Regions from separate parts of the Labrys sp. LIt4 genome, predicted to be linked through region 1. Evidence: riboswitches for the same ligand, from Rfam matches in the RefSeq annotation. Region 1 holds a riboswitch; each other region holds the start of a gene.
The links. Region 1 has a riboswitch for cobalamin ahead of J8I29_RS00450 (DUF1636 domain-containing protein). Riboswitches for the same ligand answer to the same signal wherever they lie in the genome.
Positions count from the first base shown of each region.

Region 2: it holds a riboswitch for cobalamin, as region 1 does, so the genes downstream of both, J8I29_RS24365 (CbtB-domain containing protein) here and J8I29_RS00450 (DUF1636 domain-containing protein) in region 1, are expected to answer to the same signal.
Region 3: it holds a riboswitch for cobalamin, as region 1 does, so the genes downstream of both, J8I29_RS05305 (aromatic ring-hydroxylating dioxygenase subunit alpha) here and J8I29_RS00450 (DUF1636 domain-containing protein) in region 1, are expected to answer to the same signal.
Region 4: it holds a riboswitch for cobalamin, as region 1 does, so the genes downstream of both, bluB (5,6-dimethylbenzimidazole synthase) here and J8I29_RS00450 (DUF1636 domain-containing protein) in region 1, are expected to answer to the same signal.

Region 1 covers NZ_JAGIPY010000001.1:99,571-107,162, forward strand. The annotation lists gene J8I29_RS00435 (xanthine dehydrogenase family protein molybdopterin-binding subunit) at 1-410, opposite strand, end outside; gene J8I29_RS00440 ((2Fe-2S)-binding protein) at 415-870, opposite strand; gene J8I29_RS00445 (hypothetical protein) at 1,264-1,629, opposite strand; cobalamin riboswitch at 1,725-1,941, shown strand; gene J8I29_RS00450 (DUF1636 domain-containing protein) at 2,049-2,429, shown strand; gene cobW (cobalamin biosynthesis protein CobW) at 2,426-3,460, shown strand; gene cobN (cobaltochelatase subunit CobN) at 3,608-7,249, shown strand; gene cobG (precorrin-3B synthase) at 7,246-7,592, shown strand, end outside.
Region 2 covers NZ_JAGIPY010000017.1:52,781-60,372, forward strand. The annotation lists gene J8I29_RS24345 (multidrug efflux RND transporter permease subunit) at 1-1,726, opposite strand, end outside; gene J8I29_RS24350 (efflux RND transporter periplasmic adaptor subunit) at 1,742-2,908, opposite strand; gene J8I29_RS24355 (UDP-glucose/GDP-mannose dehydrogenase family protein) at 3,335-4,651, opposite strand; gene J8I29_RS24360 (histidine phosphatase family protein) at 4,755-5,309, opposite strand; cobalamin riboswitch at 5,412-5,541, shown strand; gene J8I29_RS24365 (CbtB-domain containing protein) at 5,574-5,786, shown strand; gene J8I29_RS24370 (CbtA family protein) at 5,805-6,569, shown strand; gene J8I29_RS24375 (J domain-containing protein) at 7,013-7,592, shown strand, end outside.
Region 3 covers NZ_JAGIPY010000002.1:508,201-515,792, forward strand. The annotation lists gene metH (methionine synthase) at 1-1,746, opposite strand, end outside; gene J8I29_RS05295 (hypothetical protein) at 1,933-2,238, opposite strand; gene J8I29_RS05300 (hybrid-cluster NAD(P)-dependent oxidoreductase) at 2,240-3,307, opposite strand; gene J8I29_RS05305 (aromatic ring-hydroxylating dioxygenase subunit alpha) at 3,490-4,734, opposite strand; cobalamin riboswitch at 4,851-5,056, opposite strand; gene J8I29_RS05310 (fumarate hydratase) at 5,239-6,879, shown strand; gene J8I29_RS05315 (porin) at 7,244-7,592, shown strand, end outside.
Region 4 covers NZ_JAGIPY010000001.1:311,454-319,045, reverse strand. The annotation lists gene J8I29_RS01490 (hypothetical protein) at 1-1,180, shown strand, start outside; gene J8I29_RS01485 (TerB family tellurite resistance protein) at 1,173-1,808, opposite strand; gene bluB (5,6-dimethylbenzimidazole synthase) at 1,856-2,593, opposite strand; cobalamin riboswitch at 2,636-2,817, opposite strand; gene J8I29_RS01475 (cupin domain-containing protein) at 3,035-3,655, shown strand; gene J8I29_RS01470 (substrate-binding domain-containing protein) at 3,793-4,734, shown strand; gene J8I29_RS01465 (ATP-binding cassette domain-containing protein) at 4,966-5,781, shown strand; gene J8I29_RS01460 (ABC transporter permease) at 5,778-6,785, shown strand; gene J8I29_RS01455 (phosphotriesterase) at 6,802-7,592, shown strand, end outside.

The sequences.
Region 1 (7,592 bases):
GCCTGCAGGAATTCGCGCGAGCGGCGCACGGCGCCGGAGCCGCCGGTGCCCATACGCTTGTAGACGGTGTTCTCGCGCAAATTCCGGCTGGCCGAGGCGTATTCGGGCCTCACCTTTGCCCAGTCGCAGCCGAGTTCCTCGGCAACGATCATCGGCAGGGCCGTGAAGATGCCCTCGCCCATTTCCGATTGCGCCACCCGGATGATCACGGTGTCGTCGGGCTCGATCAGGATCCAGGCATTGATCTCGCCGTCAGTGGCCGTGCCGGCCCAGGGCTGGTCGGCAATGGTCAGAGCCTGCGCGGCATCGGGGATGAAGCCGCCGATCATCAGGCCGCCGGCGGCCGAGAGGCCGATGGCCAGGAAGCTGCGCCGGCTCAGGGCGGTCGAGGAGCGGTCGATCGCGTTCATGGCCTCACCCCTTCATCAGTTCGGCGGCGCGATGGATCGCCGCGCGAATGCGCGGATAGGTGCCGCAGCGGCAGATATTGGTGATGCCATTGTCGATATCGGCGTCGGTCGGGGCGGGCGTGTCCTTCAGGAAGGCGACGGCAGCCATGATCTGGCCCGACTGGCAATAGCCGCATTGCGGCACGTCCTCGGCCAGCCAGGCCTGCTGGACCGGATGCTTGCCATCCGCCGACAGGCCCTCGATCGTGGTGATGGTGGCGCCGTCGACGTCACCGACCTGAGTCTGGCAGGAACGGATGGCGGCACCATTCACGTGGACGGTGCAGGCGCCGCATTGGGCGATGCCGCAGCCGAACTTGGTGCCGGTGAGGCCGAGTTCATCGCGCAGGACCCAGAGCAGAGGGGTTTCCGGCTCGATGTCGAGCTGGTGGGCGGTCGAATTGACGGTGATGGCAACCATGGGCGAGCCTTCCAGCGGCTGATGCCGGGCAGAAGATCCGGGCCCATCGGCGTCGGCCTTCTGGTGGGCGATTGCGGGAAGGCCAAATTGTGGCGGCAATCATGGCGCCGGGGTGACAGGTAACGCAGACGTGAGAGTTTGTGCAGTCGGGAAGCGATCGAGAAACACCGTCGTCGAGAGTGACCAAAATGAGCGGATCATGAAGATGCGGACGAAGACCACAGTCGTCGCTACAACTGCGCTGACGTTTCCTCCGCCATTGCGAGCGCAGCGAAGCAATCCAGTTTTGGTAAAGCGCGTCGCTCATGGCTCCTGGATTGCTTCGCTGCGCTCGCAATGACGCAAGCCCAATGTCCCTGCCAAATCACGACCATAGTGTCAGCTGGCCGCGGCCTATTGCTTGAACCAGATCTTGCTGTAGCCGAGCGCGTCGCCGGCGATGGCGACCAGGACGCCGATCGAGACGAGAATGAGGCCGATCATGAAGAGGCGCACGATGCGGCGATAGACCGGCACCTCCAGTGATTTGACCGAGAGCATGCCGGCCAGCGCCCAGACCTGGAAGACGATGCCGCCACCGATGAAAGCGACGGCTGCGAGGTCCTCCGGGATCCAGCTTCCCGGCTGGGAGGCCCAGTTGTTGAGGAAGCCGAGCGAGAAGGCGAGCACCACGCCGATGGCCGTCACCGAACCGCCGCGGAAGATGACGTCGATCTTTTGCGGCTCCGGCACTGTCGGCGGCGACTTCTCTTCAAGCATGGCGATCTCATTCGTGCGGCGGCGTTGTCGCCCTTTATGCCGGATTTTGCGCGCGCTTTGGAAGCGGGAACATTGACAAGCCCGCCCGCGCGCGCCTTATGTCAGCCACGATCGGTCTCTCGTTAAGAGAGAAGAGGGAATGCGGTGCGGAAGAAGAGGGGCCGGTCCAGGCTGCCTTGGATGCCAAAGCCGCGGCTGCCCCCGCAACTGTAAGCGGCAAGCGTCCCGCCATGAAGCCACTGGGCAACCGGGAAGGCGGCGGGAGGCGATGAGCCGCGAGCCAGGAGACCTGCCGGTCGCACTGTTGTCACCGGTCCGGGCGGGGCGCCTCGGAGGCCGGTTCCGTCTTCCCGGACGACCGCCGGCTCTGCCGTCGGTCCCGCGCCCTCCATCCGCTCCGGCGGCGATGAACAGGGCCGATGCCACAAACACCTCTCCCAGTCCGGCTGCTCGTTTGCGTGACCTGCAGGCGCGAGGGCGATGATCCCGAGGCGCCGCGCCAGGGTGCCCGGCTGCGCGATGCACTCGCCGGCAGGCTGCCCGAAGGCGTCGAGCTGCAGCCGGTCGAGTGCCTGGGCAATTGCAAGCGTTCCTGCACGGTGGCTTTGTTGGCGCCCGGTACCTGGACCTATGTCTTCGGCGATCTCACCGCCGAGAGCGGCCCCGACATCCTCACCGGGATCGATCTCCTGGCCCATTCCCGCGATGGCCTGATGCCCTGGCGCGGCCGTCCCGACGTCTTCAAGCGCAGCATGATCGCGCGCATCCCACCCTTATCAACCCTCAAGGACGCCGAATGAACGCGCATACGAAAGTTCCCTGCACCATCGTCACCGGCTTTCTCGGAGCCGGCAAGACCACGCTGATCCGCAACCTGCTGGCCACCGCCAATGGCCGCAGGCTGGCGCTGATCGTCAACGAATTCGGCGATGTCGGCGTCGATGGCGACATCCTGAAGTCCTGCGGCATCGAGAGCTGCCCGGAAGATGCGATCGTCGAGCTCGCCAATGGCTGTATCTGCTGCACCGTGGCCGACGATTTCGTGCCGGCGCTGGAGACGCTCCTGGCGCGCCCGAATGCGCCCGAGCACATCGTCATCGAGACCTCAGGCCTGGCTCTGCCCAAGCCGCTGGTCAAGGCCTTCAACTGGCCGGCGATCCGCTCGCGCGTCACCGTGGACGGCGTCATCGCCGTGGTCGACGGCGCGGCGGTTGCGGCCGGCCGCTTCGCCGACGATCCGGAAGAGCTGAAGCGCCAGGCCGAGGGCGATGCTTCCCTCGACCACGACAACCCGCTCGAGGAGGTCTATGAGGACCAACTCCTCTGCGCCGACCTGGTCGTGCTCAACAAGGCCGATCTCCTCTCCGCCGGCGAGGCCGACGGCGTGGAGGAGGACATCGAGAAGACCGTGCCGCGCGCCGTCAAGGTGGTGCGCACCTCCGAGGGCCGCATCGATGCGGCCGTGCTGCTCGGGCTCGGGGCCGCGGCCGAGAACGATCTGGAGGCGCGTCCCTCCCATCACGACCACGAGGCCGAGCACGACCATGACGATTTCGACACCTTCGTCGTCGACCTGCCGGCCATCCGCGACGCCGATGCCTTGGTACGCAAGCTGAAGGCTGCGGCCGAGGAGCATGACATCCTGCGCATCAAGGGCTTCGTCGCTGTCGACGGCAAGCCGATGCGCCTGCTGGTCCAGGGCGTCGGCGCCCGCTTCTCGCAACATTTCGACCGCGCCTGGGCGCCGGAGGAAACCCGTTCGAGCCGCCTCGTCATCATCGGCGAGAAGGGCATCGACCAGGCCGGCATCCGCAAGACGCTGGAGGGGTAAAGCGAAGATGAGATATACCTCGACGCCTGCCTGTTCGTCATGCCCGGGCTTGACCCGGGCATCCGGCTCCGACGCGAGCTGGTTTGCCGGGTCAAGCCCGGCAATGACAAGGTGGCGGGCGTTGTTCTTCGGTCCGGAACCATCCTGATGCATCTGCTGCCGGCCGATACGCGTTCGCTCGATGCCAGCGAGGCCGCCGTCGATCTCGGCCAGGCGCCGGGCGCGATCGTGTTCGCCTCGCTGACCGACAGCGACCTCGCTCTGGCCGCCGCGTCCGGCCTCGACGATCTGCGCCTGGCGCCGCTGCAGAAGCTGCGCCATCCGATGTCGACGGATCTCTACATCGATCAGACCGCCCGCCATGCCAGGGCGATCGTGGTGCGCCTGCTCGGCGGCCTCGATTATTGGCGCTATGGCGCGGAGGAACTGGCGGCGACGGCGCGAACCCATGGCATCGCGCTCGCCTTGATCCCCGGCGACGCCAGGCCGGACGGGCGCCTGTCCCAGCTCTCCACCGTGCCGCAGGAGGCCCTGGACAAGCTCTCGCTCTATTGGCGCGAAGGCGGCCCCCGGAATGCCCGGGCCTCGCTGCTCTACGCCGCCAGGCTGGGCGGCCTCGATCTCGGCGAGCCGGAAGAGCTGGTCGCCGTGCCGAAATATGGAACCTTCCTGGGGCCGCAGGCGTCTTCGCCCGCTCTTTACCCTCCCCTCGATGGGGAGGGTCGAGGCGAAGCCTCGGGGTGGGGTGGGGAGTTGTCGTCCTTGCAGGTCGAGCCGCCACCCCACCCCGGACCTACGGTCCGACCCTCCCCATCGAGGGGAGGGTATGGGCGCGCCGTCATCGTCTTCTACCGCTCCATCCTGCTCTCGGCCGACACCGCCCCGATCGAGGCCCTGGCGCGGGCACTCGGTGCCGAGGGTCTCGCCGTGTCGGCCTTCTATGTCGGTTCGCTCAAGGATGGCGAAACCGCCGAATGGGTGCGCCGGCAGCTTGAGGCGCTCAAGCCGGCGGTGATCCTCAATGCCACTGCCTTCTCGGCCCTGGACGATGACGGCGCCTCGCCGCTCGACGTGGCCGGCTGCCCGGTCCTGCAGGTGATCACCTCCTCCTCGGCCGAAGAGGCCTGGGAGGCGTCGACCCGCGGGCTGTCGGCCAGCGACCTTGCCATGCATGTCGCGCTGCCGGAGCTCGACGGCCGCCTTTCGGCCGGCGTGATCTCCTTCAAGGCCGAACGCGAGGAGGGGGCCTTCACCCGCCTCGCCCATGCCCCGCATGACGGGCGCATCGCCGCCGTGGCCGCCAAGGCCGCTGCCTGGGCAAAGCTGGCTGCCAAGGCCCGGGCGGAGCGCAGGCTCGGCCTGATTCTCTCGAACTATCCAGGCGCCGAGGGCCGTCTCGCCCATGCCGTCGGCCTCGATGCGCCCGCCTCGGCCGTGGCGATCCTGGAGCAGCTGCGGGACGAGGGCTATGCGGTCGGAGACCAGCCGAAAAGCGGTGCCGATCTGCTGGAGCTGTTGGACCAATCTTCGTCGCTCCATCAGGAGATGGAACGGAACCGGCATGCCGCGGGAGAAGATATCGGCTCTTACCCTCCCCTCGATGGGGAGGGTCGACGCGTAGCGTCGGGGTGGGGTGGCCACCTCGACCGCCGTGATTCCCACCCCACCCCGGACCTGCGGTCCGACCCTCCCCATCGAGAGGAGGGTAAAGAGCTTTCTCTCCCGCTCTCCGCTTATTCCAGCTGGCTCGACACCCTGCCCGCCGCCCTCCGCGACAGGCTCGCGGTCCAGTGGGGCGACCCATCGGCCGATCCCCTCTGCAACGACGGTGCCTTCCATTTCGCGGGGCATGTCTGCGGCAACGTCGCGGTGGCGGTGCAGCCCGACCGCGGTTCGGCCCTCGACCGCAAGGGCGACCATCATTCGCCCGATCTGCCGCCCCGCCATGCCTATCTCGCCTTCTATCTGTGGCTGCGCCAGGTTTTCGGCATCGACGCGATGATCCATCTGGGCACGCATGGCACGCTCGAATGGCTGCCCGGCAAGGCCGCCGCCCTCTCCGCCCAATGCTTTCCGGAGCTGGCCGCCGGTGCCGTGCCGGTGCTCTATCCCTTTATCGTCAACAATCCAGGCGAGGCGGCGCAGGCCAAGCGCCGGCTCGGCGCCGTCACCATCGGTCATCTCACCCCGCCCCTGCGGGAAGCCGGCCTTTCCGGCGCCGCCATCGAGGTCGAGCGCCTGATCGACGAATATGCCAGCGCCGACGGCCTTGACCAGCGTCGCATGGCCTATCTCAGGCGCGAGATCATCGAGCGGGCGATGGTTTCAGGTCTCACCGCCGAATGCGGCATCGCGCCGGGCTTGGACGAGGACGAGACGCTGGCGCGCCTCGACGCCTTCCTGTGCGACGTCAAGGAGTTGCAGATTCGCGACGGGCTGCATGTCTTCGGGCGGCGGCCGGAAGAGAGCGCCCACCTCCTCGATGTCCTGGCCGCCTCCTGCGGCGAGGAGGAGCGGCCGGTTTTGGCCGCGCGTCTCGACAGCTGCGGCGACAGCGAGATGGCCAGCCTTCTCGCCGGCCTCGACGGACGCTTCGTGCGGCCCGGCCCTGCCGGGGCACCGACGCGTGGGCGCGCCGACGTGCTGCCGACCGGGCGAAACCTCACCACCCTCGATCCGCGCGCGGTTCCAACACGTGCAGCCTACGCGATTGGATCGCGTGCGGCAGATGCCGTGATCCAGCGTTATCTGCAGGATCACGGCGATTACCCCAAAAATATCGTGCTCGACCTCTGGGGTTCGGCCACCATGCGCACCGGCGGCGACGATCTCGCCCAAGCCTTGGCACTGCTGGGCGTCAGGCCGGTCTGGGACAACGGGTCCAACCGTGTCTCCGGCTTCGAGATCCTGCCACAGGCCCGGCTCGACCGGCCGCGCGTCGATGTGACCCTGCGCATCTCCGGACTGTTCCGAGACGTGTTCGCCCAGCAGATCACGCTGTTCGACGAAGCCGTCAGGGCTGTGGCAGCCCTCAACGAAAGCGCCGAATGGAACCCGCTCGCCGCCGCGGCGAAGGCGAGCGGCGAGCGTCCGTTGCGCATCTTCGGCGCGGCGCCGTCGGCCTATGGCGCAGGCATCACCGATCGCATTGCGCGCGGAGCCTGGGATGTCAGGGCCGATCTCGGCCGCGATTATCTCGCAGCCAGCAGCCATGCCTATGGCGCCGGCATCGAGGGCGATGCCGTGCCGGCCATTTTCGCCGAGCGGGTAGCCTCCGCCGATGCCCATGTCCACGGCCAGGACCACCGCGAGATCGACATTCTCGATGACGTCACCTTCGCCGCCCATCAGGGCGGCTTTGCCGCCGCGCTGGAGGCGCTCGGGGCCAAGGCCGCACTCTATCACGCCGATCTTTCCGACCCGGACAAGCCCCGCCTGCGCAGCCTCGGCGAGGAGGTCGGCCGTCTCGTGCATGGCCGGGCCGCCAGCCGGCGCTGGATCGACGGCATGATGGTCCATGGCTATGCCGGCGCCGCCGAGATGGCCAATGCCATGGATTGCCTGTTCGCCTTTTCGGCGACGGCCGGCATCGTCACCAATGCCGCCTTCGATCGCATGCACGAAGCCTATGTCGAGGACGAGGAGGTCGCGGCCTTCCTCGCTTCAGCCAATCCGGCAGCGGGGCGGGCGATCCGGGCGAGGCTGGCGGAGGCGATCCGTCGGGGCCTGTGGCAGCCGCGCCGCAATTCGGCGAGCCGCCTGCTCGATGAAACGGGGAGAGCGGCGTGAGCGGATCGTCGGGCCAGATCAAGGGCTGGTGCCCAGGGGCACTCAGGCCGATGCGTTCCGGGGACGGGCTGATCGTGCGCGTGCGCCTGACTGGCGGGGATCTCATCCCGGACCGCGCGGCCGCGCTGGCCGAGGCGGCCCGGCGCTTCGGCAACGGCCTTGTCGACCTGACCTCCCGTGCCAATCTGCAGATGCGCGGTGTCAGCGACGACACCCTGCAACCGCTGCTCGACCGGCTTGCCGAGCTCTCCCTGCTCGATGCCAGTGCCGCCGCCGAACAGGTCCGCAACGTGATCGCGAGCCCGCTCGCGGGGCTCGATCCGAGCGCGCCGATCGACATACA
Region 2 (7,592 bases), on a different contig from region 1:
CCTGGTCGGAGTCCGGCACGAAGCCGGTCGGCACCCTGGTGTAGACGTGCCAGGTGGCAAAGAGCAGGCCGCCATAGATCAGCAGGAACAGCAGCTTGTGCCGGGCGGCGAAGCCCACCGTGCCGCCATAGCCGCGCGACAGCCTGTCGAAGCCGCGATTGAAACCGTTGCCCGCCGCCCGGAGCCAGCGGAACAGGAAGAAGCGGCTCCGGTGCTCGGGATCGTGCGGCTTGAGCAGCAGAGCGGCGAGCGCCGGCGACAGGGTCAGCGAATTGAAAGCCGAGATCACCGTTGCGGCGGCGATGGTCACCGCGAACTGCTGGTAGAACAGGCCGGAGATGCCGGGAATGAAGGCGGTTGGTACGAACACCGCGCACAGCACCAGGGCGATGGCGATCACGGCGCGGCCGACCTCGTCCATGGTGACATGGGCGGCCCGGTTCGGCGTCATGCCGTCATGGATGTTGCGCTCGACATTCTCCACCACCACGATGGCGTCGTCGACCACGATGCCCACCGCCAGGATCAGCCCGAACAGGGTGAGCATGTTGAGCGAGAAGCCCAGGCCCGCCATCACCGCGAAGGTGCCGATGATCGAGACGGGAATGGCGATGATCGGAATGATCGCCGCCCGCCAGGACTGCAGGAAGATGAAGACGACGATCACCACCAGCACGATCGCTTCGAAGAACGTCTCATAGACGGCTTCGATCGAGGCCGAGACGAATTCGGTGGGATTGTAGACGATGGAATATTTCAGCCCCGGCGGGAAGGCCTTGGCCAGATCGTCCATCTTGGCCTTGACGCGGTCGGCGGTGGCGAGCGCGTTGGATCCGGGCCGCTGCAGCACGGCGATGCCCACGGTGGGCTGGCCGTCGAGATAGAGGTTGGAACTGTACTGCTTGGCGCCGACCTCGACACGCGCGACGTCCTTCAGCTTGAGGAGGCGGCTGTCCGTCGCTTTGATGATGACGTTCCGGAACTGCTCGGCATCCTGGAAACGGCCCTGGGTGGTGACCGTGATCTCGCTGGTGGTGTTGCTGGGCGAGGGCTGGGCGCCGAGCGTGCCGCCGGAAACCTGTACGTTCTGCTCGCGCAGGGCCTGGACGACGTCACCCGCCGTCAGGTCGAAACCGGCCAAGCGGTTCGGGTCGAGCCAGACGCGCAGCGAGGGCTCGCGCAGGCCGAAGGAGAAGGTGGAGCCGACGCCGTCGACACGGGCGAGGATGTCGTTGACGTTGAGGATGGCATAATCGGAGATGCCATAATCGTTCAGCGAATTATCCGGCGAATAGAGCGTGACGATCAACAGGAAGTCGGACGACGACTTGTTGACCGTGATGCCGAGCGCGCGCACCTCGGCCGGCAGGCGCGGCTCGGCGGAGGAGACGCGGTTCTGCACCTGCACCTGGGCGATGTCGAGATCGGTGCCGGTGGCGAAGGTGACGGTGATCTGCAGCGAACCGTCATTGGTGGCCTGGGATGTTTGGTAGATCATCCCCTCCACGCCATTGATCGACTGCTCCAGCGGCGCAGCCACGGTCTCGGCGATGGTCTGGGCGTTGGCGCCGGGATAGGTGGCGTTGATCACCACGGTCGGCGGGGCGATCTGCGGGAACTGCGCGATCGGCAGGCCGACATAGGAGACGAGCCCGATCACCACCGTGACGATTGAGACGACGGCGGCAAAGATCGGGCGGTCGACGAAGAAATGGCCGAATTTCATGGGCTGCGCTCCCGATCAGTTCGGGTCGGGAACGAGCGTCTCAGGCACGTCCAGCTTGGTGGGTTGCGGCACGACCTCGCCGCCCGGGCGGGCGCGCATCTGGCCATTGATCAGCACCTGGTCCTCCGGCTTGAGGCCCGACTTGATCACGCGGAAGCTGCCGAATTTCGGGCCCAGTTCCACCACGCGCGGATTGGCGATCTTGTCGGCGCCGACCACGATGACGGTGCGTCCCTGTGCCGACTGGCTCACCGCCACATCCGGCACGACCAGCGCCTCATAGGGCTCGCCGATGGTGATGCGGATGCGCCCGAACAGGCCCGACGTGAGGAAGCCATCGGGATTGTCGACCTTGGCGCGGGCCGTGACGGTGCCGGTCTGCGCGTCGACCTGCGGCGCGATATAGTCGAGCGTGCCCTTGTGGGAGAACCCCTTCTCGTCGGACAGGCCGATCTCGACCTTCAGCGTGGGATCCTTACCGCCGCTATCCAGCTTGCCCTTGGAGGCGCGCTGATAGGCAAGATAGCTCGCCTCGTCGAGATCGAAGTAGAAAAAGATCGGATCGACGGCGACGATCGACGCCAAGGGCGAGGCCGAGTTGGCCACCACGAGATTGCCGCGCGAGACGAGCTGGCGGGTGATCCTGCCCGAGATCGGCGCGGCGATGGTGGCGTAATTGAGGTCGAGCTTGGCCGTCGCCAGCGCCGCATTGGCCGAATCGATCGAGGCGGCCGCTTCCTGATAGGCCTGGAGATTGGCCTGGTAGGTGGCGTCGGTGACGTTGCCGCTCTTCTTCAGCGCCTCGGCGCGCGCCAGATTGGCCTTGGTCAGGTCGATCCGGGTCTGCGTGATCTTCACCTGGGCGGCCGCCTGGTCGACCGCGGCCTGGAACGGACGCGGATCGATCGCGAACAGCACATCGCCCTCCTTGACGAGGGAACCCTCCACGAAGCTCGACTTGTCGAGATAGCCGGTAACCCGCGAGGTGATGTTCACCTGGGGCCAGGCCTGGAACCGCCCGGTGAATTCCAGCGCTTCGGTAATCTTGCGTTTGACGGGATTGGCCACCGTGACCGGCATGGCCGGCATCTGCTGGGCGAACGCGCTGCCCGCCCCCTCGACGGCCGTCAATACCAGCACGCCGGCGGCCAGCCGACTCAATTTGCGACGCAACCTCGACATGAACATCCTCGCAAGCAAAGCGCCTCAGCCAAGCCGCCCGCGTGGCCTATGACCTTGTCGCGGGCACTGCAGCTGGCGTCTGGAAATCCTGCAGGATTTCCCAGCCTGCGCCGCCAGGGCAGGTTCGGAGATCCTGTTCAGCGCTCCACCGGCCGGAATCGCGGTCGAATCGCCGTGTGAATTCTATAGTATGATAATTCTTAGCGCTTTGATCCAATCAAGATCGGCGCCCTGCAACCGTGAGTTGGGACTTGGTGCATATCCGCAACAGGCGCGTCATTTCTGTCGCCTGCGCTTGGCGGAAGCGATTGCCTGGGTCGGTCAAAGCTCGCTGCCGGCTATCATTGCCCAAGCCGGTGGCATTTCCAAGACCGTCGATCTGAAGATCGACACTCCAATCCTGGGCCTGGCCGCTCCCGCCATGGCTCAGGGCGCCGTTCCCTCGCGCCCGATGCTCTCATAGCGGAAGCCATGCCGCTTCATGTCGTCGAGCCTGTAGATATTGCGCAGGTCCACGATCACCGGTTGCATCAGCAGGCGCTTGACCCGATCGAGATCCAGCGCCCGGAACTCGTCCCATTCGGTGACGATCACGCCGACATCGGCGCCGTCGAGGCAGTCATAGGCGCTGGAACGATAGTCGACATCGCTCAGGATCTTTTGGGCCTCCTCCATCGCCTGGGGGTCATAGGCCCGCACCTTGGCGCCTTTGTCCTGCAACGCCAGAACGATGGGGATCGAAGGGCTGTCGCGCATGTCGTCGGTGTTCGGCTTGAAGGCGAGGCCGAGCAAAGCCACCGTCTTGCCGGCGATGTTGCCGTCGAGGGCCGCGATGACGCGGCGCGCCATCGCCGCCTTGCGGGCATCGTTGACGCCGACCACCGATTCCACGATGCGCAGAGGCACGCCGTATTCCTGGCCGGTGCGCAGCAGCGCCAGCGTATCCTTGGGAAAGCAGGAGCCGCCGAAACCCGGCCCGGCATGCAGGAATTTGGAGCCGATGCGGTTGTCGAGGCCGATGCCGCGCGCCACCTCCTGCACATTGGCGCCGGCCTTCTCGCACAAATCGGCGATTTCGTTGATGAAGGTGACCTTGGTCGCCAGGAAGGCGTTGGCGGCATATTTGATCAGTTCGGAGGTGCGCCGCGCCGTGAACAGCAGCGGACCCTGGTTGAGATGGAGCGGGCGATAGACCTCGGCCATCACCTCCCGGGCACGCTGCTCCTCCGTGCCGACCACGATGCGGTCGGGGCGCTTGAAATCCTCGATCGCCGCACCCTCGCGCAGGAATTCGGGGTTCGAGACCACGCTGACGTCGGCGTCGGGCCGGACCTCGCGGATCAGACGCTCGACCTCGTCGCCGGTGCCGACCGGCACGGTCGACTTGGTGACCACCACCGTAAAGCCTTCGACCGCCGCGGCTATCTCCCTGACAGCGCCGTAGACATAGGACAGATCCGCATGGCCGTCGCCGCGGCGCGAGGGCGTACCGACGGCCAGGAATACCACGGCCGCATCGCGGACGGCGGGGGCAAGCTCGGTGGTGAAGGACAGGCGCTTCTCGCGCACATTGCGGGCCACCAAATCGTCGAGACCGGGCTCGTAGATCGGCATACGGCCGGCCAGCAGGCCTTCGATCTTGGCCGGATCCTTGTCGACGCAGGTGACGACATGGCCGAAATCGGCAAGGCAGGCCCCCGTCACCAGGCCGACATAACCCGTACCGATCATTGCAACGCGCATGACATCAATCCTGTTTGGGCGACAAACCCGTCAGAGCCGTGTCTACAAAAGGCCCGGCGACATGCCAATGACGAAAAAGCAGGAGGAGCTCTGCCGGGTCGTTCTATGCCCCGAGGCGCAGCGACCAACCGCGTCTGGAGGGCCTGAGATCGGCGGTGGCCAGCGGACCGGCTTCGATACGCCAGAAAGAGGAAGGCTCGGTGCCGAGGGCATGAACGATCGCCGCGCGCAGCACCGAGGCGTGGGTGACGGCCAGCGTGTATCCCTCGAATCGCCCGCCAGCGAGCCAGGCGCCGACCCGCGCAATCAGGGCGGCAATGCTCTCGCCGCCATGCGGGCAGGCCTTCGGATCGGTCAGCCATGCCCCGAGCGCCTCCGGTTCGGCGGCGGCTACCGCCTCCAGGCCGAGCCCCGCCCAGCGGCCATGATCGCATTCGCGCAGGGCCTCGTCGATCTCGGGCTCGAGGCCGAGGGCCTGCGCCGTCTGGCGGGCCCGCAGCGCCGGACTGCTCAGGATGCGGGTCGCCTTGGCGAAACGCCCTTCCAGATCGCGGGCCGCCGCCATTCCCCGCGCATCGAGCGCCTCGTCGAGCGGGAAGCCCGCCGCGCGCAGCGCAGGCGTCGCCCCGTGGCACAGCAGGATCAGGCGTGGCGTCATGACGGCATTCCCCGAGACTTGGGAAGCATGATCTCTCCCGAAAAGTCGCGCAACCATTCGGGACCACGCTTAATGTCGTTTCCAGAATATTGACATATGCGTGACTTGGGCTCTTATGGAAGAGCTTTGCCAAGGGTGGGAAGCCGGTGGAATTCCGGCACGGTCGCGCCACTGTGAACGGCGGCGCTCGGCGCCGTCCGGAAGTCAGACCTCTTCCAAGGCAGCATGACTCGTAACGGGACGCGTAATCCCAAGGAGCTTTTCATGACCACCGCAACTCTGGCACCCGTCGCCCAGCAGCCGATCGCCATCCCGGTTCGGGAGATTCTGCCCTGGGCTCTCTTCACCGTGTTGCTGGCTGTGCTCGCCATCTATTTCGTCGGCGCCGAACAGGGCGCGACCTCGCTCGTTCCCGGCGTCTACATCCACGAATTCGTGCATGACGCCCGCCATCTGCTCGGCTTCCCCTGCCACTAGGGCGCATAGGCACACGACATGGTTAGATCGCTTTTGATCCGGGGGATGCTGATCGGCATCCTGGCCGGACTGCTTGCGTCTGGCTTCGCCTGGGTCTTCGGCGAGCCTCAGGTCGACGCTGCCATCGCTTTCGAGGAAAGCCACGCGTCGGCGCCGGCGCCCGCTGCGAGTACCGCTGCCGGCGCGGCGCAGACGACCATGGTCCACGACCATGAGGAGGAGCCGGTCAGCCGTCCGGTCCAGTCCAGCTATGGGCTCGTCACCGGCATGGTCGTCTATGGCGCGGCCCTCGGCGGCATCTTTGCCCTGATCTTTGCCTTCGCGCAGGGGCGGATCGGCAGCCTCAGCCCGCGCGCGACCGCCGGATTGATCGCCGTCATCGGCTTTGCCGCCATCATGGTGGTGCCGCAGATCAAATATCCCGCCAATCCGCCGGCGGTCGGCAATCCCGACACCATCGGCCTGCGCACCGCCTTCTATTTCGGCCTGATTCTGCTATCGATCGTGACGATGGCGGCGGCCCTGGGCACCGCGAACCGGCTCGCCGCCAGTTTCGGCCGCTGGAACGCCAACCTCGTGGGAGCGGCGGCCTATCTCGTCGTGATGGTGGTCGCCATGCAGATCCTGCCGTCGGTCAACGACATCCCGGCGGACTTCTCGGCCACGGTGCTATGGAAGTTCCGCATCGCCTCTCTCGGCATCCATGCCGTGCTGTGGGCAACGCTCGGGATCGCCTTCGGCATTGCAGCACAAAAATTGCTGCAAGCGCCGGCCAGCCGCTGAAAAAAGCCGGCCAGCCGCGCAAACGTCGCATTTTTACAACACCGGCCCGATTTCGGGCCGGTTTCAAAATTAATTTCATTTCGCACTTGCGAAATAAACCGATGAGGATCACTTTAGGGGCGTGGTGGACGCGCCTTTGCGCTCCCCCACTGCCCTCCTTGGGCGTTTCCTCCCTAAGACTTGGGCCGCCATTTGGGCGGCCTCTTTCTTTTTCGGGTCGGCAGACCCCATATTTCAAAGTCTGCAGCGGCATTCGCCTCCATTAACCCCAGCGCAAAACGCTTTCAGGTAAGAATGCTTGTCTGCTTTCACTCTCCGGTTCAACGCGTCTTTGCGATTTGACGGGATTCGTTCAAATTACAAAACGCTCTTGCGCCCAAGCTCGTGCTTGCCCATTTGTGTTCACCCTCGCATAGTGTGTCATTATGGATCTGGACTCGCCCTTGTTTGATCGCATCCGGGTGCGCCCAAGGGCCGAGGAGGTCCAGCCGGCGAGCGTACGGCTATGCGAACATGCCGGTTGCCGGAACGCCGGCGAATTTCGTGCGCCTAAGGGGCGCAATCGCGAAGGCCAGTTCTGGCATTTCTGCCTGGAACATGTGCGCGACTACAACAAGACCTACAATTATTTCGCCGGCCTGCCGGACGACTCGGTGAGCGCCTATCAGCGTGACGCCGCCACCGGCCATCGCCCGACCTGGACGATGGGCGTCAATCCCTGGGCCAAGAAGCGCGGCGAAGGGCCGCAACCCGGTCCCGAGATCCATGACGGCTTCGGTTTCTTCGATGAGGATCACGGTTTCCGCCGCCCGCAACGGGCGCCCGAACCGGAGAGGCGGCGGCTGAAATTGCTGGAGCGCAAGGCCCTGGACGCGCTCGATCTGCCGGAAACGGCCACCGGCCCGGAAATCAAGGCGCGCTACAAGACGCTGGTCAAACGCCTCCATCCCGATGCCAATGGCGGGGACCGGTCCAGCGAAGATAAATTGCGCGGGATCATCCAGGCCTATAATACGCTGCGTA
Region 3 (7,592 bases), on a different contig from region 1:
GGAGAGATTGGAGACGCCGCCCGAAATGTGGACGTGGGGCAGGGTGCTTCTGATCTGCCGTGTCGCCTCGATGAAGGCGAGGCCGTAGCCGTTGTGCTCTTCGATGCCGGTGGCGACGGCGAAAATGTTGGGGTCGAAGACGATGTCCTCTGGCGGGAAGCCCGCCTTCTCGGTCAGGAGCTTGTAAGCCCTGGCGCAGATTTGGACTTTTCGTTCCAGAGTGTCGGCCTGCCCCTGCTCGTCAAAAGCCATCACCACCACGGCGGCGCCATAGGCGCGCACCAGGCGGGCGTGATGAAGGAAGGCTTCCTCGCCTTCCTTCATCGAGATCGAATTGACCAAGGGCTTACCCTGGACGCATTTCAGGCCGGCCTCGATGATCGAGAATTTCGAGGAGTCGATCATCACCGGCACGCGGGCAATATCCGGTTCGGCCGCGATCAGGTTGAGGAACTCGACCATGGCCTTTTCGGAATCGATCAGGCCCTCGTCCATGTTGATGTCGATGACCTGGGCACCGTTGGCGACCTGGTCGCGGGCAATGTCGAGGGCGGTCGCATAGTCGCCCGCCGTGATGAGCTTGCGGAACTTGGCCGACCCGGTGACGTTGGTGCGCTCGCCCACATTCACGAAAGGAATGGTGGCATCGAGCGTGAAGGGCTCCAGGCCCGACAGCTTCATCCTGGGCTCAGCTTCAGGGATGGCACGCGGCTTGTGGCGGGCAACGGCTTCGGCGATGGCGCGGATGTGGTCGGGCGTCGAGCCGCAGCAGCCGCCGACGATATTGACCAGGCCGTCGCGGGCAAAACCCTCGATCTGCGCCGCCATCGCCTCGGGGCTTTCGTCATATTGGCCGAACTCGTTGGGCAGGCCGGCATTGGGATAGGCGCAGACGAAAGTATCGGCGACGGTGGAGATCTCGTCGAGATGCGACCGCATGGCATTGGCGCCGAGCGCGCAGTTGAGGCCGATGGTGAAGGGACGGGCGTGCCGCACCGAATGCCAGAAGGCGGTCGGCGTCTGGCCGCTGAGGGTGCGGCCGGAAAGATCGGTAATGGTGCCGGAGATCATCACCGGCAGGCGCAGCCGCTTTTCGCCGAACACCTCTTCGCAGGCGAAGATGGCCGCCTTGGCGTTGAGCGTGTCGAAAATGGTCTCGATCAGGATGATGTCGGCGCCGCCATCGATGAGGCCGCGGATCTGCTCGGCATAGGCGATGCGCAGGTCGTCGAACGTAATGGCGCGATACCCGGGATTGTTGACATCGGGCGAGATCGAGGCGGTTCGATTGGTCGGGCCGAGCGCGCCGGCCACGAAACGCCGGCGGCCGTCCTGCTGCTCCGCCTTGGTGGCGGCACGGCGGGCGAGACGCGCGCCATCGCGGTTGAGGTCGTAGACGGCCTCCTGCATGCCGTAATCGGCCTGCGCGATCGAGGTGGAGGAGAAGGTGTTCGTCTCCAATATGTCGGCCCCGGCCATGGCATAGGCGTAGTGGATCGCCTCGATCGCCGCCGGTTGGGTGAGGGTGAGGAGGTCGTTGTTGCCCTTCAGGTGGCACTCGCAGCCGACGAAGCGCTCGCCCCGGAAATGATCCTCCTCGAAGCCGAGGCCCTGGATCTGTGTGCCCATCGCGCCGTCGAGGATCAGGATGCGCTCCCGTGCAGCGGCAGTAAGGGCGGCAAGGATCTCCGCGCCCCGATCATTTTGGGCAGGCGCGGCGAACAGGGCTTCGACCGGAGCGCTCATCACGAGCTCCTATAACGGAATTACGATATCAAGATATCCTTATATGATAGCAATGAGGCAGGAGAGGTCAAGGCGAACTATCCCGAAAGCGTCGGTTTTCTGTCCGGGATTGCTGGGAGGCGGGTGGGAAGGATAGAGAAGAGGCGGACGTCAGCGGCATGCTTGCATGTCGCGATATCCGCCTCTTCAGGCATCCGCCCGCAAACGCCGCCGGCCGCGTCGCTGGCCGGCATGGTCCCGCACCTCGTCGAGCAGGCTGCTGAGATGCGGCAGCAGCGGGTTGTCCGCGATCGAGGCCTCGAGCAGCAGGACTTTCAGATCGGCCGCTTCCCTGGCGAGGTCCACGCCGTCTTCGCGGCTGAGGATCCAGGCCAGCAGAAGGGTACGGGCCCGCTCTTCCGGCAAAGCAGCGCCATCATCCCGTGTGGCTTCCAGGATGGAATTCACGATGGCCGCGTCGATATCGGCGTGAGTCTCAGTGGCGACGGTCATCTCAGGCCTCGATCTCGATACGGCCGAGCGGCCTTGTGCAGCAGGCCAGCACCAGACCGGCGGCTATTTCCTCCTCGCGAATGCCGCCCTGATGGGTCATCGCCGTCTCTCCGGACAGGCATTGCACCTTGCATGTTCCGCACAGGCCCATGGTGCAGCCGGTCGGAATGTTGAGGCCGGCGTTGCGGGCGAGCTGGAGAATGGTATCGCGGCTGGAAGCCGGCACCTCGATGCCGGATTTGGTGAACGCCACGCTGGCTTCGCCGGCGAGCACCTCGCCCGTGCCGGTTTCCTCCACCGGCGTTTCGGCCGGCTGGAAGCTCTCCTCGTGATAGCGGCGCATGTCGTAGCCATTGGCTTCGAGCATCTCCTTCACCGCTGCCATGAAGGGGGCAGGGCCACAGCAGAACACCTCGCGCTCCCGGAAGTCCGGTGCGATCAGGCGCAGGGCAGGGGCGTTGAGCCTGCCCCGGAAGCCGGTCCAGACGTCATTGATCTCGGTTTCTTCCACGATCCAGGCGAGGCGGAGGCGCGGCATGCGCCCTGCCATACGCTCGAGCTCCTGCCGGAAGATGATCTCGTTCGGCCGGCGTGCGCAATTGACGAAAGCAATGTCGGTGGCGGCGCCGTGGTCTTCGGCAAAACGGGTCATCGACATCATCGGCGTGATGCCCGATCCCGCCGAGATGAAGAGGTATTTCTCCGCCGGGTGACGATGGAAACTGAACTGCCCGAGAGGCCCATAAGCTTTCAGCCGTGTGCCGGGCTTGAGATTGTCCAGCATCCAGCGTGTGCCGATACTCGAGGCCTGTGCCTTGGCGGTTATGCTGATCGAGAGCGGGCGCGACGGGCTGGAGGACAGCGTATAGGTGCGCAGCACCGGTCCCCTCTCGGCCGGAATCTCCAGCGTGATGAACTGGCCGGGCTCATAGCGGAACCAGCCTTGTTCGGCGGCGCGGAAGGTGAAGGTCGCGACGTCGCGGCCCTCATGGACGATCGATACGCATTCGAGCGCCTGGTTCTGGTCGTTCCAGGGCGGTGTTTCGTCGATATGCCTGAATTTCGCCAGGGCTGCGGAGGGCGTCGGCATGGTGTCTACCTTTGTATATATCGGTTTTGCTAACACCCTCCCCTGGAGGGGGAGGGTCGACGCGAAGCGTCGGGGCGGGGGGATTTTCACCGGCTGCTGTGTTTCTCATCCCACCCCGGACTTCGTCCGACCCTCCCCCTCCAGGGGAGGGTGAAAGGGCCTTAGGCCACGCTGCGCAGGCGGACGCCGTCGCCGCCGAGGGCTGCTTCCATTGCGTTGCGATACCACTCGACGAACTGCATCACGCCGCCTTCGTGCTCGGGGGCGTAGGGGCCGGGCGTGTAGACGGGCGATGACACGCCGAGCTGGTTTTCCTCGACGATCTGGCGATCCTGGTCGTTGGTCATCCGCCAGACATGGGTGAGTTCATCGAGATCGTAATCGACGCCCTCGACAGCATCCTTGTGCACCAGCCATTTGGTGGTGACCTCTGTTTCCTTCGGCCCGATCGGAAGCACGCGGAAGCTCACGGCGTGGTCGCCCAGCACGTGGTTCCAGGTGGTGGGATAGTGGAAGAGCAGCAGGGCGCCGATATTGCCTTCCTCGATCGTCGGGCTGAGGGGACGCTGCACGGCCGGCTTGCCGGACATCGTGTAGCTGACGGCATTGCGTAAAAGCGGCATGCGCGCCATGCGGAACTGGCCGTCGCCGGAAATGCTGAAAGTGCTGGGCAGGCCGGCTTCCTCGCAGCGCCGCCAATGCTGGCCGATCAGCGGATCCTTGTCGGCGCCCTGCACCCCTGTCACCGTCGGCGCTTCGGGGAAGGTGCGGCAAAGCTCGGGATGGTTGCCCGCGCAGTGGTAGCACTCGCGGTTGTTCTCCCAGACCAGCTTCCAATTGCCCTTCTCGACGATGGTGCTTTCGAAGGCGACCTTGGCGTTCTTCAGCCCATGCGGTGCCAGATAGGGCATGGCGCCGGCGCGGAAAGTCTCGAAATCAGGCGCCTCCCTGGCGAGGCAGATCCAGATGGAGCCGGCCACGCTCTCGCAATGCACAGGCTTCAGCCCATATTGCGTCGCGTCGAAGCCGGGGCCCATGTCGCGGGCGAACAGCAGGCGGCCGTCGAGTTCATAGGTCCACTGATGATAGGGGCAGACGAGCTTGGCGACACTGCCACTTGTCGCCGCGCACAGCCGCGATCCTCGGTGCCGGCAGGAATTGTGAAAGGCACGGATGGCGCCGTCGGCGGAACGCAGCACGATCACCGGATAGTCGCCGACCTGGAGGGTGAAATAGCTACCCGACTTGCCGAGCTCGCAGTCATGGCCGGCGAACAGCCATTCGCGATACCAGATGTTCTCCATGTCCAGCCGGAAGAATTCCGGGTCGGTGTAGAATTTGCCCTCGAGCGTCGTGCCCGGATGGTGGGCCCGGAGGCGGCCCAGCATGTCCTGATGCGCAGTCATGTCAAAATCCCGCGTGACAACCAATGCATTGACGTGACGGCGGGAGAGGGAAAGCGGCTTGGAACCTGCGCCGGTGGCCGGGCACAATCCAACCTCCTTCCGGAACGCCCACCGCGTCCGTCGGTTTTCATCGTGGCTGGTTTCCGGGCTCAGGAGCGGCCTTTCGGCCCGATCGCGGCGCCTTCCCAGGTCTTCCCGACCCAGTGGCACGTGCCGCGATCTTCTCCTCTACCGTTGCGGGGGCAGCGCCGGATTCAGACCGGCTTCCCAATTCTCCGGGCCGCCTTGGGAGCGGACCGGCACCTCGAATGAGGATGAGAATACAGCGAGTCGGCGCACAGACTAGAAGCGATACGACGGATGATGGTGTGTTCAGGACATTGCCGAGCGCCATACCGGCGAGCAGGAAATCATAGGCAGCGTTCGCAAGAAGGTCTAAAGGGTCGACGATATGGGCAGTTTGGAATTGCCCTGAACTCAATATCAAGTCGGAGCCTTGCTGCCATGCCCGCCGATTCCGCTTCCAGTTCGCGCTATCCTCATGTTCCCTTGTTTCCCCTCGGAGCGGACGAGACGCCTTATCGCAAGCTGACCAGCGAGGGCGTGCGGGTCGAGAAACTCGGAGGCAGCGAGATCCTGCAGGTCGAGGGTGAGGCATTGCGGCTTCTGGCCGAGCAGGCCTTCATGGACATCAACCATCTCCTGCGCCCCGGCCATCTCCAGCAATTGCGCAACATCCTCGAGGATCCCGAGGCGACGGACAATGACCGCTTCGTCGCCTATGACCTGCTCAAGAACGCCAATATCGCCGCCGGCGGCGTGCTGCCCATGTGCCAGGATACCGGCACCGCCATCGTGATGGCCAAGAAGGGCCGCAAGGTCTGGACGGAGGGCGAGGACGAAGGCGCCATCGCCCAGGGCATCCGCGATGCCTATGAGAAGAAGAACCTGCGCTATTCGCAGCTGGCGCCGCTGTCGATGTTCGAGGAGAAGAACACCAGGACCAATCTGCCGGCGCAGATCGATATTTCGGCGGAAGGGGAGGAGGCCTACAAGTTCCTCTTCGTCGCCAAGGGCGGGGGCTCGGCCAACAAGACCTTCCTCTATCAGGCCACGCCTTCCATCCTGTCCAAAGACCGCCTGATCGCCTTCCTGAAGGAGAAGATCCTCACGCTCGGCACGGCGGCCTGCCCGCCCTATCACCTGGCGGTGGTGATCGGCGGCACCTCCGCCGAACTCACGCTGAAGGCGGTGAAACTCGCTTCGGCGCGCTATCTCGACACCTTGCCCACCGAAGGTTCCGAACTTGGCCATGCCTTCCGCGACCTCGAACTCGAGAAGGAAGTGCACAAGCTCACCCAGTCGCTCGGCGTCGGCGCCCAGTTCGGCGGTAAGTATTTCTGCCACGATGTGCGTGTCATCCGCCTGCCGCGCCACGGCGCCAGCCTGCCGATCGGCCTCGGCGTTTCCTGCTCCGCCGACCGCCAGGCCATGGGCAAGATCACCCGCGACGGCGTCTTCCTCGAGGAGCTGGAACACAATCCGGCGCGCTTCCTGCCCGAGATCGACGAGAGCAAGCTCGGCGGCGCGGTGGTGAAGATCGATCTCAACCAGCCGATGTCCGACATTCTGGAGACACTGTCGCGTCATCCGGTGAAGACGCGCGTCTCGCTGACCGGCCCGATCATCGTGGCCCGCGACCTCGCCCATGCCAAGCTGCGCGAACGCCTGGAAGCGGGCGGCGGGCTGCCCGACTACATCAAGAACCATCCGGTCTATTACGCCGGCCCGGCCAAGACGCCGGCTGGCTACGCCTCCGGCTCCTTCGGGCCCACCACGGCCGGGCGCATGGACAGCTATGTCGACCAGTTCCAGGCCGCCGGCGGCTCGATGGTGATGCTGGCCAAGGGCAACCGCTCGGCCCAGGTCCGCGAAGCCTGCGCCAAGCATGGCGGCTTCTATCTCGGCTCGATCGGCGGCCCCGCCGCGCGCCTTGCGCAGGATTGCATCAAGAAGGTCGAGGTACTGGAATATCCCGAACTCGGCATGGAGGCAGTCTGGCGCATCGAGGTCGAGGACTTCCCGGCCTTCATCGTCATCGACGACAAGGGCAATGATTTCTTCAAGGAACTCAACCTGGGCTGAGTTCACGCGGACGGCTTTTTCGGCGAGGCCTCTTCCTGAAAAGGGAGGGGCCTTTTTCATGCACGTTTCGCGTGCTGTTGCGAATTCGCAACTGTCATGGACAAAGCCCCTTTGTGTCAGAACGGTGACTCACCTTAACATTGTGTAATGTCTCGCCTGGGAGGAAAGCTTCGATATCGCAGTGCACAACGACTGCGCCTCTTCGGTACGCCCAATATTGCTTTGCCGGCTTGCCGAAGAGAGAGGCCCTTTTGAAGGGGTCGACTTATGAGATCGAGGTATTTCCATGTTTATTCGTACAATTTTACTCGGCGCGGGTGCCGGATTTCTTGGTATTGCGTCCGCATTTGCTGCAGACCTACCGATGAGCAAGGGCGAGGCTGTCGAATATGTGAAGGTTTGTACGGCATTCGGTCCGGGCTTTTTCTATATTCCGGGCACCGACACCTGCCTGAAGATCAGCGGCCAGATCCGGGCCGACTATTGGTTTGCGCAGGCGCCCAGCAATGCAACGGGTAAGCGCAACATCAGCCAGACACAGTTTCGGACCAACGCCCGCATCCGCTTCGATGCGCGCACTCAGACCGACTGGGGCATGCTGCGCTCTTTCTTCGAACTCCAGGCCGAGTCCAATGCGGGGGCAGCCACGCATGACACCTTCCAGGTACGCCAGGCCTATCTGCAGTTCGGCGGCCTGACGGCTGGTTATGCCT
Region 4 (7,592 bases), 210 kb from region 1:
GGCCTCTGCCCTGTTCCAGAGCTATCTCGGCAAGGGGCGCATCAGCGAGGCGGACGAGCAGATGCTGGCTCTCGCCACCAAGGCGAGCGGCAATGCCGACGCCAGGCTCGGCCTCGGCATGGTGCGCACAGCCCGCGCCCTCGAGCATTTGTCGCAGGCCCTCTACAAATATGGGTTCGCCTCAGAAATACCGGCGATGCGGCTGCTGGGCCTGTCGGGTACCGTGTTCAGCACCAATCCCGATCCGCAACCCGTCACCTATCAGGATTTTCGTGGCATCCTCACCACTTTCGCGGCCGATCTCGACAAGGCCGACCAGACCCTGGCGGAGGTCGGCGACATCGAGGCCAAGCTCACAGTCGACCTCTCCGTCACCCGCTTCGACTGGAACGGTGACGGCATCATCGACGAACGGGATCATATCGGCGCTGCCATCTCCGATCTCGACGACTCCGGCAAGCCCAGGCCTTTCGTCGTCGCCTTCGACACGGCGGACGCCAAATGGCTGCGCGGCTATTGCAATATCCTGATGGCCCTGACCAAGACCCTGCTGTCGCACGACATGTCGCGCAGCTGGGACGCCGGCTTCGGCAGCCTGTTTCCGCGCGCCGTCACAGGCCTTGCCACGGCCAATGGCGTCGGCGTCGACGACGGATCGGGCGTGACCCTGTTCGGCACGAGCAAGCGCGACGCCGAGGCCATCGCCGACCTGATCAGCCTGGTGCACACCATCGACTGGCCGGTGGCCGACCAAGCGATGTGGCTGGAGGTACGCGGCCATTTAAAGAGGGTGATCCGGCTCAACCATGAAACCTGGGCGCTGATCGCCAGGGAAACCGACGACGACCACGAGTGGCTGCCCGGCCCCCGGCAGAAGAGCGGCGTCCTGCCTTCCCTCGATGTGACGCAGGAGCGCATCGACTCATGGCTTGCACTGCTCGGTCAGGTCGATCAGGTGCTGGACGGCAAGCTCTTGATGCCGCATTGGCGTTTCACCAAGGGCGTCAATCTCGCCAGGGTGTTCGAGCAGCCCGGCAATTTCGACCTGATGCTGTGGATCACCGGCCCGGGCGCTTTGCCGTTCCTTGATAATGGCAAGGTGATGGATGCCGAGGCCTGGAGCCAGGCGACCCGCCTCTTCGGTGGCGACGTGGCGAGCTACGCCTTCTACTTCAATTGAGCGGACGTCCAGCTGCGGCATCCGGCGCGAACAGGCGTCGCTTCAGGCGAACGATCGCTTCGCGCTGCAGATCGCTGGCGTCGCCATAGGCACTCGCCACCTGACCCAGCATATCGATGAGTTGCTGGCGTTCCGGCAAAGACAGGCGGGCGCGGAAAAGCGGCACCAGATCCTCGGCGACCGGCGTGAACACCCGGCCGCGATCCGTCAATTGCAGGGCCTGTTCATAGACATGTTCGCGGTCGCCGATGCCGAGCGGGTCGCTCATCAGGGTGAGGATGGTGTCCCGCTCGGCCCTGGTCAGCAGACCATTGGTGCGGACGAGCTGGATCATCAGGACGACCGCGGCCAGCCTGGGATCGTCGATGGTCTTGAGCGAGACGCGCTCGAGCACCTGCGGCCGGACCGTGTCCGATCCCCGGTCAAGCGGAAGGGGAACCACTTTCGGCACGGCCTCGATGCGCCGGGCTGCCGCCGGCTTGCGGGCCTTGCCGCGCAACAGCCAGAACAGGCCGCCGACGGCGGCCACGAACGCCCCGATCAAGAGTGCTCTCGGCCCCTCCAGCATGACCAGGCTGGCGATCAGCAGCGCGATGATCCAGATTGCATTCTTACGCAGGAAATCCATCGGCCGTCTCATCCGATCGGCACGGCGCGCATCCCGCGCCAGCCATCCTAGGAACCTGCTTCTCCCATAGCGGCCCGCATGGCGGCGAGCAAGGGATGGTCGGGCCGCTGGCCGCCCCAGCCGTCGAAGCTCAATATGTCTTCGGGCGGCAGGCGCCGGCGCCAGCCCTTCACCTCCAGTTCGGGCCGGGTATAGGCTTCGTGCACATAGCCAAGACACAGATAGGCAACCGGAATTACGCGCTCGGGAATGCCCAGCACCTGGCGCAGGCGTATGGGATCGACGATGCTGACCCAGCCAACCCCTACCCCCTCGGCCCGCGCTGCCAGCCAGATATTCTGCACCGCGCAGACCGTGGAGTAGCGGTCCATGGCCATGTCATGGGTGCGGCCGAGCACGACGGGGCCGGCGCGGTCGGGGTCGCAGGTGATGCACAGATTGACCGGGGCATCGACGATGCCCTCCAGCTTCAGCGAGCGATAATGCGCCTGCTTCTCGGGCGGGAACATCGCCACGGCCTCGGCATTGGCCTCCTCGAAGAGGGCCCGCACCTTGTGCCGGGTGTCGGGGCAGTGCAGCACCAGGAAACTCCAGGGCTGCATGAAACCGACCGAGGGGGCGTGATGCCCAGCCGTGAGAATACGGGCGAGAACGTCGTCCGGCACGGGTTGCGGACTGAACTGGCTGCGGACGTCGCGCCGGGTGAAGATGGCGCGATAGACGGCTTCACGTTCGGCCGGCAAAAACGGCCCGGAGGGCTTGAGCGCTCCCTTGGTTGGGTCCATCGTCATTCCCCTTGCGATGGCAATCGCCGCGCCGTCCGCGCGCGCCGATCTATCGCCTCCGGCCGGTCTTCTGACTCGGGATCCTCCCATCCGGACGCCTTCCCCGCAGAACGAGTGGCCTGAAACCTGCCCGGATAGTCCCCCTTACAGCGTTGGGCACGTCGCGGTTTCGAACCGCGTTCCCGATTCTCCCGCAAGCGGGCACCGAAGGTATCGCGGGTGTAGCATGGGAGGTGGCGGCTGCCCAGCCATCCGGGGCGTCGATGCAGGGCTCAATGAGCGCTTTACTTACCCTCCCCTCCATGGGGAGGGTAGTCGCGCTTGGCGTTAACCTGAATTCGGAGCCCTAGGTCGGCGGGCAGCAAAGTGGACAGGGTGCAGGCTTGTGGCCTAGAATCGCCTGCTAGGCTCTCGGGCAATAAGCATCCTGGCAACAGCAAAATGAACAAGATCGATCTCAAACCGCACGCCGGCGATCAGCCCGATCCCCTGGAACAGGCCAATCCCGTGCGCCTCGGCACACGCCTGCGCCTGGCGCGGCAGACAAGAGGGCTGACGCTGAAGGCCCTGGCCACGGCCGCCGACTGCTCGGAAAGCCTGCTGTCCAAGATCGAGAACGGCAAGGCCTCGCCTTCCCTGCCCATGCTGCATCGCCTGGTCGAGGTGCTCGGCACCAATATCGGCTGGATGTTCGAGGAGACGGACAGCGAGGAGGGCATCGTCTTTCGCGCCGGCACGCGCCCGCTGATCTCGCTGGATCCGCTCCGGCGCGGCGAAGGCATCTCGCTGGAACGGGTGATCCCCTATTCGCCCGGCCATCTCCTCCAGTGCAACATCCACCATATCGAGGCCGGGGGCGAGAGCGCCGGGCCGATCCAGCACCAGGGCGAGGAAGTCGGCTATGTCCTGGCCGGAGCCGTGGAGCTGATGGTCGGCGAGCGCACCTTCAAGCTCTCCGTTGGCGATACCTTCGTGTTCAAGTCCGAACTGCCGCACTGGTACCGCAACACCGGGACGGAGCGCGCCAGCATCTTCTGGGTCAATACGCCCGCCACCTTCTGAGGTCTCACGCCGCCGGCGTTTCAAGAATCCTTGCAACCATCATTCAAGTAACTTGACATGAATTCAAGTCTCTTGAATTATGCGGATGTTAGAACTGAGAATGAGCCCGGCACGGGCCATCCATGAAGGGAACTGAAATGCGGCTTTCAAACTATCTCGCCGGTTGCGCGGCAGCGGCAGCCCTGACGCTGTCCCTCGGATCGGTGTCCGCCCTGGCCGACACCTTCGCCCTGGTCACCATCAACCAGCAGGCCCTGTTCTTCAACCAGATCAACGAAGGCGCTGAGACAGCCGCCAAGGCGGCCGGCGCCAAGCTCGTCATCTTCAACGCCAACAACGTCCCGAGCGCTCAGAACGACGCGATCGAGAACTACATCACCCAGAAGGTCGACGGCATCATCCTGATCGCCATCGACGTCAACGGCGTGAAGCCCGCAATCACCGCCGCCAAGAAGGCCGGCATCCCCGTCATCGCCATCGATGCCCAGATCCCCGACGGCGACAATGTCTCCTTCGTCGGCGTAGACAATCTCAAGGCCGGCGAGGATATCGGCAAGTTCTACGCCGACTACGTCAAGTCCAAGCTCAACGGCACCGCGAAGATCGGCGTGGTCGGCGCTCTCAATTCCTACATCCAGAACCAGCGGCTGGATGGTTTCAAGAAGGCCGTGGCCGCCAGCGGCCTCAAGGTCACCTTTCTCGATACCGTTGACGGCCAGAACGTGCAGGACGTAGCGCTGAGCGCCGCCGAAAACCTGATGACTGCCAATCCCGACATGACCACGCTCTACGCCACCGGCGAGCCCGCCTTGCTCGGCACCGTCTCCGCCGTGACCAGTCAGGGACGCACGGACGGCGTCAAGGTCTTCGGCTGGGACCTGACGAAGCAGGCCATCGAAGGCATCGACCAGGGTTGGGTGACGGGCGTGATCCAGCAGGACCCGGCCGGCGAAGGCAAGGCCGCGGTAGAGGCCCTGACCAAGCTCAAGAAGGGCGAGAAGATCGAGCCGATCATCAACGTTCCCGTGACCATCGTCACCAAGGAGAACGTCGACAAGTTCCGGGGCATGTTCAAGTAGGAGCGGCGGCCCTCTACCCTTCTGAGCGAGGCGCGACTCCCTTCTCCCCTTGCGGGAGAAGGTGCCCCGAAGGGGTGGATGAGGGGTGTTGGCATCTCCTGCCAGGGTCGCGCATCTCCCCTCATCCGGCGCTTCGCGCCACCTTCTCCCGCAAGGGGAGAAGGCTTCCTGAGCCTCATTCGGCAAAAGCCCGCACAATTCGGGACAGACCTTTTATTGCCAGGCGGAACCATGATGGACAGTGGCGAACCCTACCGCGTCAGGATGACCGGTATCTCCAAGCGATACAACACGATCCAGACACTGGATGACGTATCGCTGATGCTCAGGCCCGGCGAGGTGCTCGGGCTGGTCGGCGACAACGGCGCCGGCAAGTCGACCTTGAGCAAGGTGCTCTCGGGCGCTGTGATCCCCGACTCCGGCACGATCGAGATCGACGGCAAGGTACAGTCCTTCTCTTCGCCCGCCGATGCCCGCGCCGCGCGGGTGGAGATGGTCTATCAGGACCTGTCGCTGTGCGACAGCATCGACGTCGCCGGCAACCTCTTCCTCGGCCGCGAGCCCCGGCACCGCATCCTCGGCGTCCCCTTCCTCGACCAGCGCCGCATGCATGGCGAGGCTCGCGACATGCTCGACAAGCTCGGCATCGTCATCGCCGACACCCGGCTGAAGGTCGAGAATCTCTCCGGCGGCCAGCGCCAGTCGATCGCCATCGGCCGCGCCGCTTCCTTCAACCCTTCCGTGCTGATCATGGACGAGCCCACGGCGGCCCTCGCCGTTGCCGAAGTCGAGGCGGTGCTCGACCTGATCCGCACCGTCAGTGCCCGCGGCGTCAGCGTGATCCTGATCACCCACCGCCTGCAGGATCTCTTCCTCGTCTGCGACCGCATCCAGGTGATGTATGAGGGCCGCAACGTTGCCGAGCGGCGGATCGAGGACACCAATATCGAGGAGGTGGTCAACCTCATCGTCGGCCGCAAATTCAGCGCCCGCTCCGCCGGCGCCCAAACGAACGGCTCTCACCAGGACAATGGAGCCCGCGCATGACGGCCTCATCCACCACTCCTGCCCATCGCCCCCGTGTGCATAAGGCCCGCTGGCGTGACAAGGCGATAGCGAATGGCAGCATCATCTCGATCGCCCTGTTCTTCATCTTCGTCTGCCTGGTCTTCTCGATCTGGACCAGCGCTTTCCTCACGGCCCCCAACCTCCTCAACATCGTGCGCCAGTCGGCGCCATTGCTGATCGTGGCGGCCGCGATGACCTTCGTGATCACCACCGGCGGCATCGATCTTTCGGTCGGCTCGGTGCTGGCGCTCGCGGCGACCTTGTCGGCGGCCTCGCTCCAGGCCGGCATTCCCTGGCCACTCGTCATCGTGCTGATGCTGGCAATGGGCGGGGTGATCGGCGCCATACAGGGCTTCTTCATCGCCTATGAGCGCATCCCCGCCTTCATCGTAACCCTCGCGGGCCTGTCGGTGATCCGCGGCCTCGCCCTTCTGATCACCGCCGGCTATTCGATCCCGGTCGAGGCGCAGAGTCCCTTCACGGCGATCGGCCGCGCCTGGTTCCTCGGCGTGCCGGTACCGGCCCTGATCGCCCTCGTGGTGCTGGTGATCGCCTTCCTCGTCTTCAACCGGACGCCGTTCGGACGCTATGTCACCGGTGTGGGGGCCAATGCCGAGGCCGTGAGGCGGGCGGGCGTCAACACCCGCTTGGTGGTGCTGTGCGTCTATATCCTCTCCAGCATGGCGGCATCCGCCGCCGGCGTCATCCTGGCCGCGCGTCTCGGTTCCGGCTCCTCCAATGCGGGCCAGGGTTTCGAGCTCGATGTCATCGCGGCCGTGGTGCTGGGCGGCACCAGCCTGTTCGGCGGGCGCGGAACCGTGATCGGCACGGTGCTGGGCGCCCTGACGGTGGCGGTGATCGCCAACGGCCTGGTGCTGGCGCATATGTCGCCCTTTCTGACGCCCATCGTCACCGGCTCGATCATCCTGATCGCCATCTGGCTCAATTTCCGCCTGTTCAAGGGCGCCATGAGAAGCCACTGAACTGGAGCCACTGAGCATGGATCACCTGTTCCAGCCCCGTCCCGCCGAGCGCAAGCCGATCGGCATCCGATCCGGCACCGCCATGACCGTGCTCGGCCCCGCGCCGGTGGACGACCTCGGCATCACCCTGATGCACGAGCACATCCTGCTCGACGGCGCCCGCACCTGGAAATGCCCGTGCCACCCGGACGAGAAGGCGATCGCCGAGCAGGCGGTGAATATCGAGATCATCGGCGAATTGCGGATGAACCCCTATATGAACCGCGACAATGTCTCGCTCGATGACAGCGACCTCGCTCTGTCCGAGCTCAAGCGTTTCCAGGCGCTCGGCGGCCATACGGTGATCGAGGCCACCAATATCGGCATCGGCCGGGCGCCCGAGAAGCTGGCGCGCATCTCCCGCGCCTCAGGCATGAAGATCATCATGGGCACCGGCTTCTATCTGGAGCCGACCCATCCCGACTGGCTCAAGGCGATGGATGTCGAAGAGGTGACGCAGTTCATCGTCGACGATGTCGGCGGCGGGGAGGAGCAGCCGCCGATCATGGCCGGGATCATCGGCGAAGTCGGCGTCAGCAAGGATTTCACGGCCGAGGAAGAGAAGTCCCTGCGCGCTTCGGCGCGCGCGGCCGGGATCACCGGCCTGCCGCTTTCCATCCATCTGCCCGGCTGGGAGCGTCTCGGTCATCGCGTGCTCGACATCGTCGAGGCCGAAGGGGCCGATCTCCGCCACACCGTGCTCTGCCACATGAATCCGAGCCATGCCGACCTGCCCTATCAGCGGGCCCTGGCCGAGCGCGGCGCCTT